DNA from 3 places in the Streptomyces sp. NPDC029152 genome. Region 2 is predicted to be linked to each of the others. Evidence: riboswitches for the same ligand, from Rfam matches in the RefSeq annotation. Region 2 holds a riboswitch; each other region holds the start of a gene.
The links. A riboswitch is a leader RNA that binds a small molecule or an ion and turns the genes downstream of it on or off. The one in region 2 is predicted to bind cyclic di-AMP.

Region 1 (2,190 bases), on a different contig from region 2:
GCTCCCTGCTCGACGGCCTCGGCTGCACGGGGCTCGCGGTGTGCGGGCAGGGCGCGCAGGTGTACGACGCCGGCGCGCACCGGATGCTGTGGTCGGTCACCCTGGACCGGGAACTGGCGGAGGCCGCGCTCGGCAAGATCGAGGCGGAGGTCGGCGAGGTGTACGCCGCGGTCGACCAGGACGGCGTCGACGGGCTGACGCTCATCGAGCCGGGCTACCTGATGCCCCACCCGACCCTGCCCGCGGTGCGGGTGGAGCGGCGCGACGAGCTGTGGAGCGAGCCGATCAGCAAGGTGCTGCTGCGCCACCCCGACCTGTCCGACGACGAGCTGGCCGCCACGGCGCGCGCGGTGGTCGGTTCCCTCGCCACGGTCACGATGTCGGGGCCGGGGACGGTGGAGCTCCAGCCGTGCGGGGTCACCAAGGCGACCGGTCTCGCGCTCGCCGCCGAACGCCTCGGGCTGAGCCGGCGGCGGACGATCGCCTTCGGCGACATGCCCAACGACATCCCCATGTTCCACTGGGCGGCCCGCGGGGTCGCCATGGCGGGCGCCCACCCCGAACTCAAGGCGGTCGCCGACGAGGTCACCACGACGAACGAGGACGACGGCGTGGCCGTCGTCCTCGAGCGGATCTTCGGAACCTCCTGACACGCCGCCGCGTGTCGGTGTGGACCGGTTCATCCGGTCATGTCATGGAGCGCGGGGTGGCTCAGTACGCGCCGAAGACGTTGTCGATGGAGCCGTACCGGGCGGCCGCGTAGTTGCAGGCGGCGGTGATGTTGGCGACCGGGTCGTACGAGTCCCAGGAGGTGCCGGGGACGTGGTACGCCCGGAAGGTCGGGTCGATCACCTGGAGCAGGCCCTTGGACGGGGTGCCGTTGACGGCGTTGACGTCCCAGTTGTTGATGGCGAGCGGGTTGCCGGACGACTCCCGCATGACGTTGCGGTGGATGCCGTCGTACGTCCCGGGGATCCCGTGCCGGGCCATGATGTCCAGCGACTCGCGGATCCAGCCGTCGAGGTTGTCCGGGTACGCCGTCGTCGCGGTGACGGCGGTGGTCGTGGCGGCCGGGGTGGCGGCGGACGCGGTGGCGGCACCGACGAGCGGCAGGGCGAGCACGGCGACGCCGGTGCCGGCGACGGCGAGCGTGCGGGCGAGGCGGCCGGTTCGGGCGTGACGGTTCTGACCGTTGGCAGGCATGTGTGTCCCTCTCCTACGCCTGCGAGGTGAGCTGTCGGGTTCGGGCGGGGAGGTGCCCGGCCGTGCCCTGACGGGTACGGCTTCACCCCGAGCCGCGCCGGTGGTGTCCGGCACGGCGGCTTACCTGGGTCCCCCGCTCCTGCCTGCGAGTGTGTCGAGTGGATGACTGTGTGTCGGGCGGTGGCAGGATTCGGCGTCCGCCTGACAGGCCGGGAACGTATGCGAGAGCACATGTCCGAAACAAGTGCAGGAATCACCCGACGTGCTTGTTGACCTTGTTCTGGGGCATTTGAGGTACTTGATCCTTTGCGAGTGCCAAGCCTCAACTCCCCTACGGGGCAAAGGGGTGGGGGTCCTCGCGGCGGGGAGCGGGCGGACGCGGCGGCGTGAGCCAACTCACTGCTTCCAACAAGCGCGGCAAATCGGGCATTAGGGCCAACTAGTGGCCAACCGGCCGCCGGTCGGAGTCGCTTCGGCGTGGGGCGCGGACCGGACGCCGGCCGGGCGGCCGGCCGGACGCGCGCACCCCGTGCCGCACCTGGCCGTCGGCGGCCCTTCCGGTGTCCCCTCGCGCCGGGCGGGCATCCGTTCGGGACGGGGGCGCGGATGCCGAACGGGTGATGTTCTCGGGGTGCGGTCCGCCGGGAGGGGTGGTGGGATCTTCGGTGGCGGCTTCCGTGCTCCGTGTCCCGTGTCGCACCTTTCTGGCGATGTCGGACGATATCTGCTCATATCGCCTGATCAAAAACATGCCACGCATGATCTGATACCGACCGGCCTGTAACGGTGGGCGCTAGCGGTGATCGAAACGTGACCGGATACGCTGACTTGAGTGGTGGCAGCGACCTATCGACAAGCCAGGTAATCGCCAGTAGACACCAGCAGACAGGAGACCCCTCGTGACCGTCGTCGGGCCGTTCGGGCTGAGCGTGCGGGACCAGGCTCTGGAAGCCGATGTCCAGACCGGATTGGCGGCCGTCGAGGAAG
Region 2 (2,190 bases):
CGCCGACGTGGACCTCGAAGTGGAGGTGGGGCCCGGTGACGTTGCCCGTGGCGCCCACGCGGCCGATGACGTCACCGGTGTTGACCTTCTGGCCGACGCTGACGTTGATCGACGACTGGTGGCAGAACCACAGCTCGGTGCCGTCGTCCAGGGTCAGGATCGTGCGGTAGCCGTAGGAGCCGGCCCAGCCCGCCTCGGTGATCGTGCCGGTGTGGACGGCCTTGATGAGGGTACCCGTGGGCGCGGCGAAGTCGAGGCCGGTGTGGTGGCCGGAGGACCACATGGAACCGGCCTGGCCGAAGGTGGAGGTGATCGTGTACGAGGAGGTCGGCAGCGTGAACTGCTTGGCCAGCTCGGCGAGCCGCTCGGCCTCGGCCTTCTTCGCGGCCTCCTCCTCCGCCTTCTTCCTGGCGGCGGCGGCCTTGGCCTCGGCCTCCTTCTCCGCCTTCGCGGCGGCCTCGGCGGCCTCCTTCTCGGCCTTGGCGGCGGCCTCGGCGGCGGCCTTGGTCTCGACCTGGATCTGCTGCTGCTCGGCCTGCTGCATGATGCGCGCCCGCAGGGCCTCACCGGCGTCGGTGGAGCCCTCGGCGGCGTCGGTGGTGGTCACGCCGATGCCGCTGAGCGGGGTGGCGGAGCCCTGGGGCTCCGGCTCGTCGGCGGAGATGTCGGGGATCAGCGAGCCGACGTTCGGCAGATCGGGCATCGAGATCGGCATCGGCGGCTTGCCGGTCTGTGCGCTGGCCATGCCGCCCGCTCCGACGGCCGCGATGACGCCGACGCCGAGGACGGTGGAGCTGCGGGCGAGTCCGCCGCGCTGCTTGGCGACGCGGTGCCGGCCGCGTACGGGCCGGATGGACTCCGCGGTGGGGTTCCACTCCTCCCAGGGGCCCTCTTCGGCGCGGCGGACGTCGTGGCCGAAGGGTTCGGTGTCGCGCCGGCTCGGCACGAACGGGGCCTCGGGGGCAGGCCGGTTGGACGCCACGTGGGCGTACTCCTTTCCTTCCTTCCGCCTACCGGGTTAGCTGACGGGTTCGGAGCAGGAAGGTCTCCTACGCGCGTATACCCGCCGTGTCTCCACGGCGTCATACGCCCGATTCACCCCAGAGTGGTGGTTCCCCGGTTCCCTCGCGGGATTCGGCGCGTGCGCACGGAGCCGCCTTCTGTGACGGCTGGGACGACCGCGCTGCGTTATCGAACGTTAATAGACGGGGGGCGTTGATTCCAAGCCGTTCCGATTGATCATTAAGGATTCCGGCCCGGACTTATCCCCCACGAGGTGCTGAAACGGGGCGATTTGAACAGCCTTCAGATAACAACTTCACATCACATGTTTCTGACGTTGTGTCAGTTGTTATGCGGAGGGCGGTCGCGTCGTCACCACCCGTGACGCCGGCCGGGACCGCCGCGCCGCTCAGTGCCGGCGCACGGCGAGCAGCGCCATGTCGTCCGCCATGCCGCCCCCGGAGTGCCGGCGCACCTCGTCGGCGAGGGTGTCGAGCAGTTCGGCCGGATGCCGGAAGACGCGGCCGGCCAGCCGCGCCGGGGGATCGTAGAACCGGCCGTGGGCGTCGCGGGCCTCGGACAGTCCGTCGGTGTACAGCAGCAGCGTGGCACCGCCGGGGAAGCCGGTCACCTCCGCACGGTCGGGCCACACCCCCAGCTCGCCCATCCCGAGCGGCAGCGCGAACTCCCCGGCCTGCACCGGCTGCACGGTGCCGTCGGCGTGCAGCAGCAGGGGCGGCGGGTGGCCGCGGTTGACGATGCGCACGGTCCCCTCGCCGTGCGGGAGTTCGGCGAGGACGGCGGTGGTGAACCCCTCGAAGGCGTCCAGCCCGTCGCGCCGGGTGCCCTCGCGCGCCAGCGCCCGCTCCAGCCGCTGCGCGACCGCCTCCAGCGTCGCCTCCTGCTCGGCGGCCTCGCGGAAGGCGCCGATCACCACGGCGACGGCGGCCACCGCCCCCATGCCCTTGCCGCGCACGTCACCGACGATCAGCCGCACGCCGCGGGCACTGTCCTGCACCGCGTAGAGGTCGCCGCCGATGAAGGCGTCGGCCTGCGCCGCCTCGTAGCGGGCGGCGATCTCGAAGCCGCCGATCCGCCCGGCGGGCTCGGGCAGGACGGCGCGCTGGGCGGCCTCGGCGATCTCGCGGGCGGAGGCGAGGCGCGCGTCGGTGCGGCGGACGAAGGCGT
Region 3 (2,190 bases), on a different contig from region 2:
CCCGTCCCGGTCCCAGTCCCCTTCGCCGTCCGCCTCGGCCACGACCGATGCCGCGTCGGACCCTGGGGAGAAAACGGCCAAGTCCGACACTTCATCCCCGTCCGGCGTCCCGGCCGATGGTGACGCCCAGGTGTCCGGCAGGGGGGAAGTCTCCGCTCCGGAAGGCGACGAGCCGGACAAGTCGGGGCGGAACGACGCCGTTTCGGGGCTCGTCGGCACCGAGGACCCCGCGACCGGCCGGCACCGCGGGGGCAGTGCCGAAGAGGGCGCGCCGGACGGCCGTGCGGCGGAGTCGTCGGGGCGGCACGCCTCGCGCGACGGGAGCGGCGCCCGCGGCCTCACGGACGGCTCGTACACCGTCCGTTCGGGCGACAGCCTCTGGGGCATCGCCGACTCCCTTGAGCTCGACGGCGGATGGCACTCCCTCTACACCGACAACAAGGACGTCGTCGGTGCCGACCCGGACCACATCCTGCCCGGTCAGACGCTCACCGTCACGGACGAACCGGGCCAGAACCAGGGCTAGTTCGCGTCACGGTTAGAGGCTTTATGTCCGTTTTGGATCACGTGAGAGATAGGTCTCAGAAGCCGTGATCGTCTTTGAAAATCCGCGGAGCGCGTGCCTACGGTCGTGATCGCTCGCCACCGCGGGCCCCGACCGCCGCAACGCCGAATCCTGCCAGCGGAGGTACGGGAACAGTCGTCGCGTCGAGCGCCGCAGGCAGGAGCGGGGGACCCAGGTAGGTGCCGCACCGGACAGTCGGTCCGGAGCGGCTAGGGGTGAAGCCGAGTTCCGTGAGGGACCCGGCCGGGCAACTCAACCGGCCCGAACCCGACAGCTCACCTCGCAGGCGTCGGTGAGGGGATCAACCATGCTGTTTTCCGGCAAGGGCAAGCACCGTCGTCCGTCCAAGGCCACCCGTGTCATCGCCGTCGCCGGCGTCACCGGTGCCGCCGTCGCCGCCCCGCTGATGGCGGCCGGCAACGCCTCCGCCGCCACCGCGTCCGAGTGGGACGCCGTCGCCCAGTGCGAGTCCGGCGGCAACTGGTCCATCAACACCGGCAACGGCTACTACGGCGGCCTGCAGTTCTCGGCCTCCACCTGGGCCGCCTACGGCGGTACGCAGTACGCCGCGACCGCCGACCAGGCCGGCAAGTCGCAGCAGATCGCGGTCGCCGAGAAGGTGCTCGCGAGCCAGGGCAAGGGTGCCTGGCCGGTCTGCGGCACCGGCCTGTCGGGCGCCGCGTACACCGGCGGTTCCGGCGAGAGCCAGGACGGCGGCTCCTCGCAGTCCTCCGGCGGCTCCGAGAGCTCGCAGAGCCGGAGCGGCGGTGCCACGGCCGAGCGCTCCACCGGGCAGAAGGCCTCCCGCTCCTCCGAGCGTCCGGCCGCCGAGAAGCAGGCCGAGGAGAAGACCGCCTCCACGGAGAAGACCGTCACCACCCCGACCGGCAAGAAGGTCGAGAAGGGCGACGGCGAGTACAAGGTCGTCACGGGCGACACGCTCAGCTCGATCGCCACGGAGCAGCACGTCGAGGGCGGCTGGGCGAAGCTGTTCGAGCTGAACGACGACATCGTCGCCGACGCCGACCTGATCTACCCGGGCCAGCAGCTGCACCTCAAGTAGGCGGCGGCCCGCCCCTGCTCCCGCCCCGGTGCGTGTTCCCCCGTACGCACCGGGGCGGGTTTTTCGCGTCCCGGGGCCGGAAGGTTCCCCGGGTTTCCGCGAACGGTCTTTGTTCCGTTCGGAAACAATTTACGCTCGGTTCTGTCCATCGGGTGGGCGACCGGCTGGCCGATCGCCCGGAGCCGGTTAGGCTCGTCCCGCAGAGCCGCTGCGGTCCTGCGGACCCGCGTCACACCGAAGCGTCACATCGAAGAAGGAGATGCTCGTGCCGTCCATCGACGTCGTCGTAGCCCGGGAAATCCTGGACTCCCGAGGCAACCCCACGGTCGAGGTCGAGGTCGGCCTCGACGACGGCAGCACGGGGCGTGCCGCCGTTCCGTCCGGTGCCTCCACCGGTGCCTTCGAGGCCATCGAGCTCCGTGACGGCGACCCCAACCGCTACCAGGGCAAGGGCGTCGAGAAGGCCGTCCTCGCCGTCATCGAGCAGATCGGCCCGGAGCTGGTCGGCTACGACGCCACCGAGCAGCGCCTGATCGACCAGGCCATGTTCGACCTGGACGCC

Region 1: another riboswitch for cyclic di-AMP. It lies ahead of ACZ4V6_RS32200 (transglycosylase SLT domain-containing protein); the one in region 2 lies ahead of ACZ4V6_RS09375 (M23 family metallopeptidase).
Region 3: another riboswitch for cyclic di-AMP. It lies ahead of ACZ4V6_RS25940 (transglycosylase family protein); the one in region 2 lies ahead of ACZ4V6_RS09375 (M23 family metallopeptidase).

Annotation. Positions count from the first base shown of each region.
Region 1 is NZ_JBVHWR010000024.1:10,338-12,527, reverse strand. Features, by position in the region: gene ACZ4V6_RS32205 (HAD family hydrolase) at 1-650, shown strand, start outside; gene ACZ4V6_RS32200 (transglycosylase SLT domain-containing protein) at 712-1,203, opposite strand; cyclic di-AMP (ydaO/yuaA leader) riboswitch at 1,205-1,370, opposite strand; gene ACZ4V6_RS32195 (polyprenyl synthetase family protein) at 2,103-2,190, shown strand, end outside.
Region 2 is NZ_JBVHWR010000003.1:584,583-586,772, reverse strand. Features, by position in the region: gene ACZ4V6_RS09375 (M23 family metallopeptidase) at 1-982, opposite strand, end outside; cyclic di-AMP (ydaO/yuaA leader) riboswitch at 993-1,150, opposite strand; gene ACZ4V6_RS09370 (PP2C family protein-serine/threonine phosphatase) at 1,412-2,190, opposite strand, start outside.
Region 3 is NZ_JBVHWR010000013.1:84,452-86,641, reverse strand. Features, by position in the region: gene ACZ4V6_RS25945 (transglycosylase family protein) at 1-526, shown strand, start outside; cyclic di-AMP (ydaO/yuaA leader) riboswitch at 704-869, shown strand; gene ACZ4V6_RS25940 (transglycosylase family protein) at 873-1,628, shown strand; gene eno (phosphopyruvate hydratase) at 1,894-2,190, shown strand, end outside.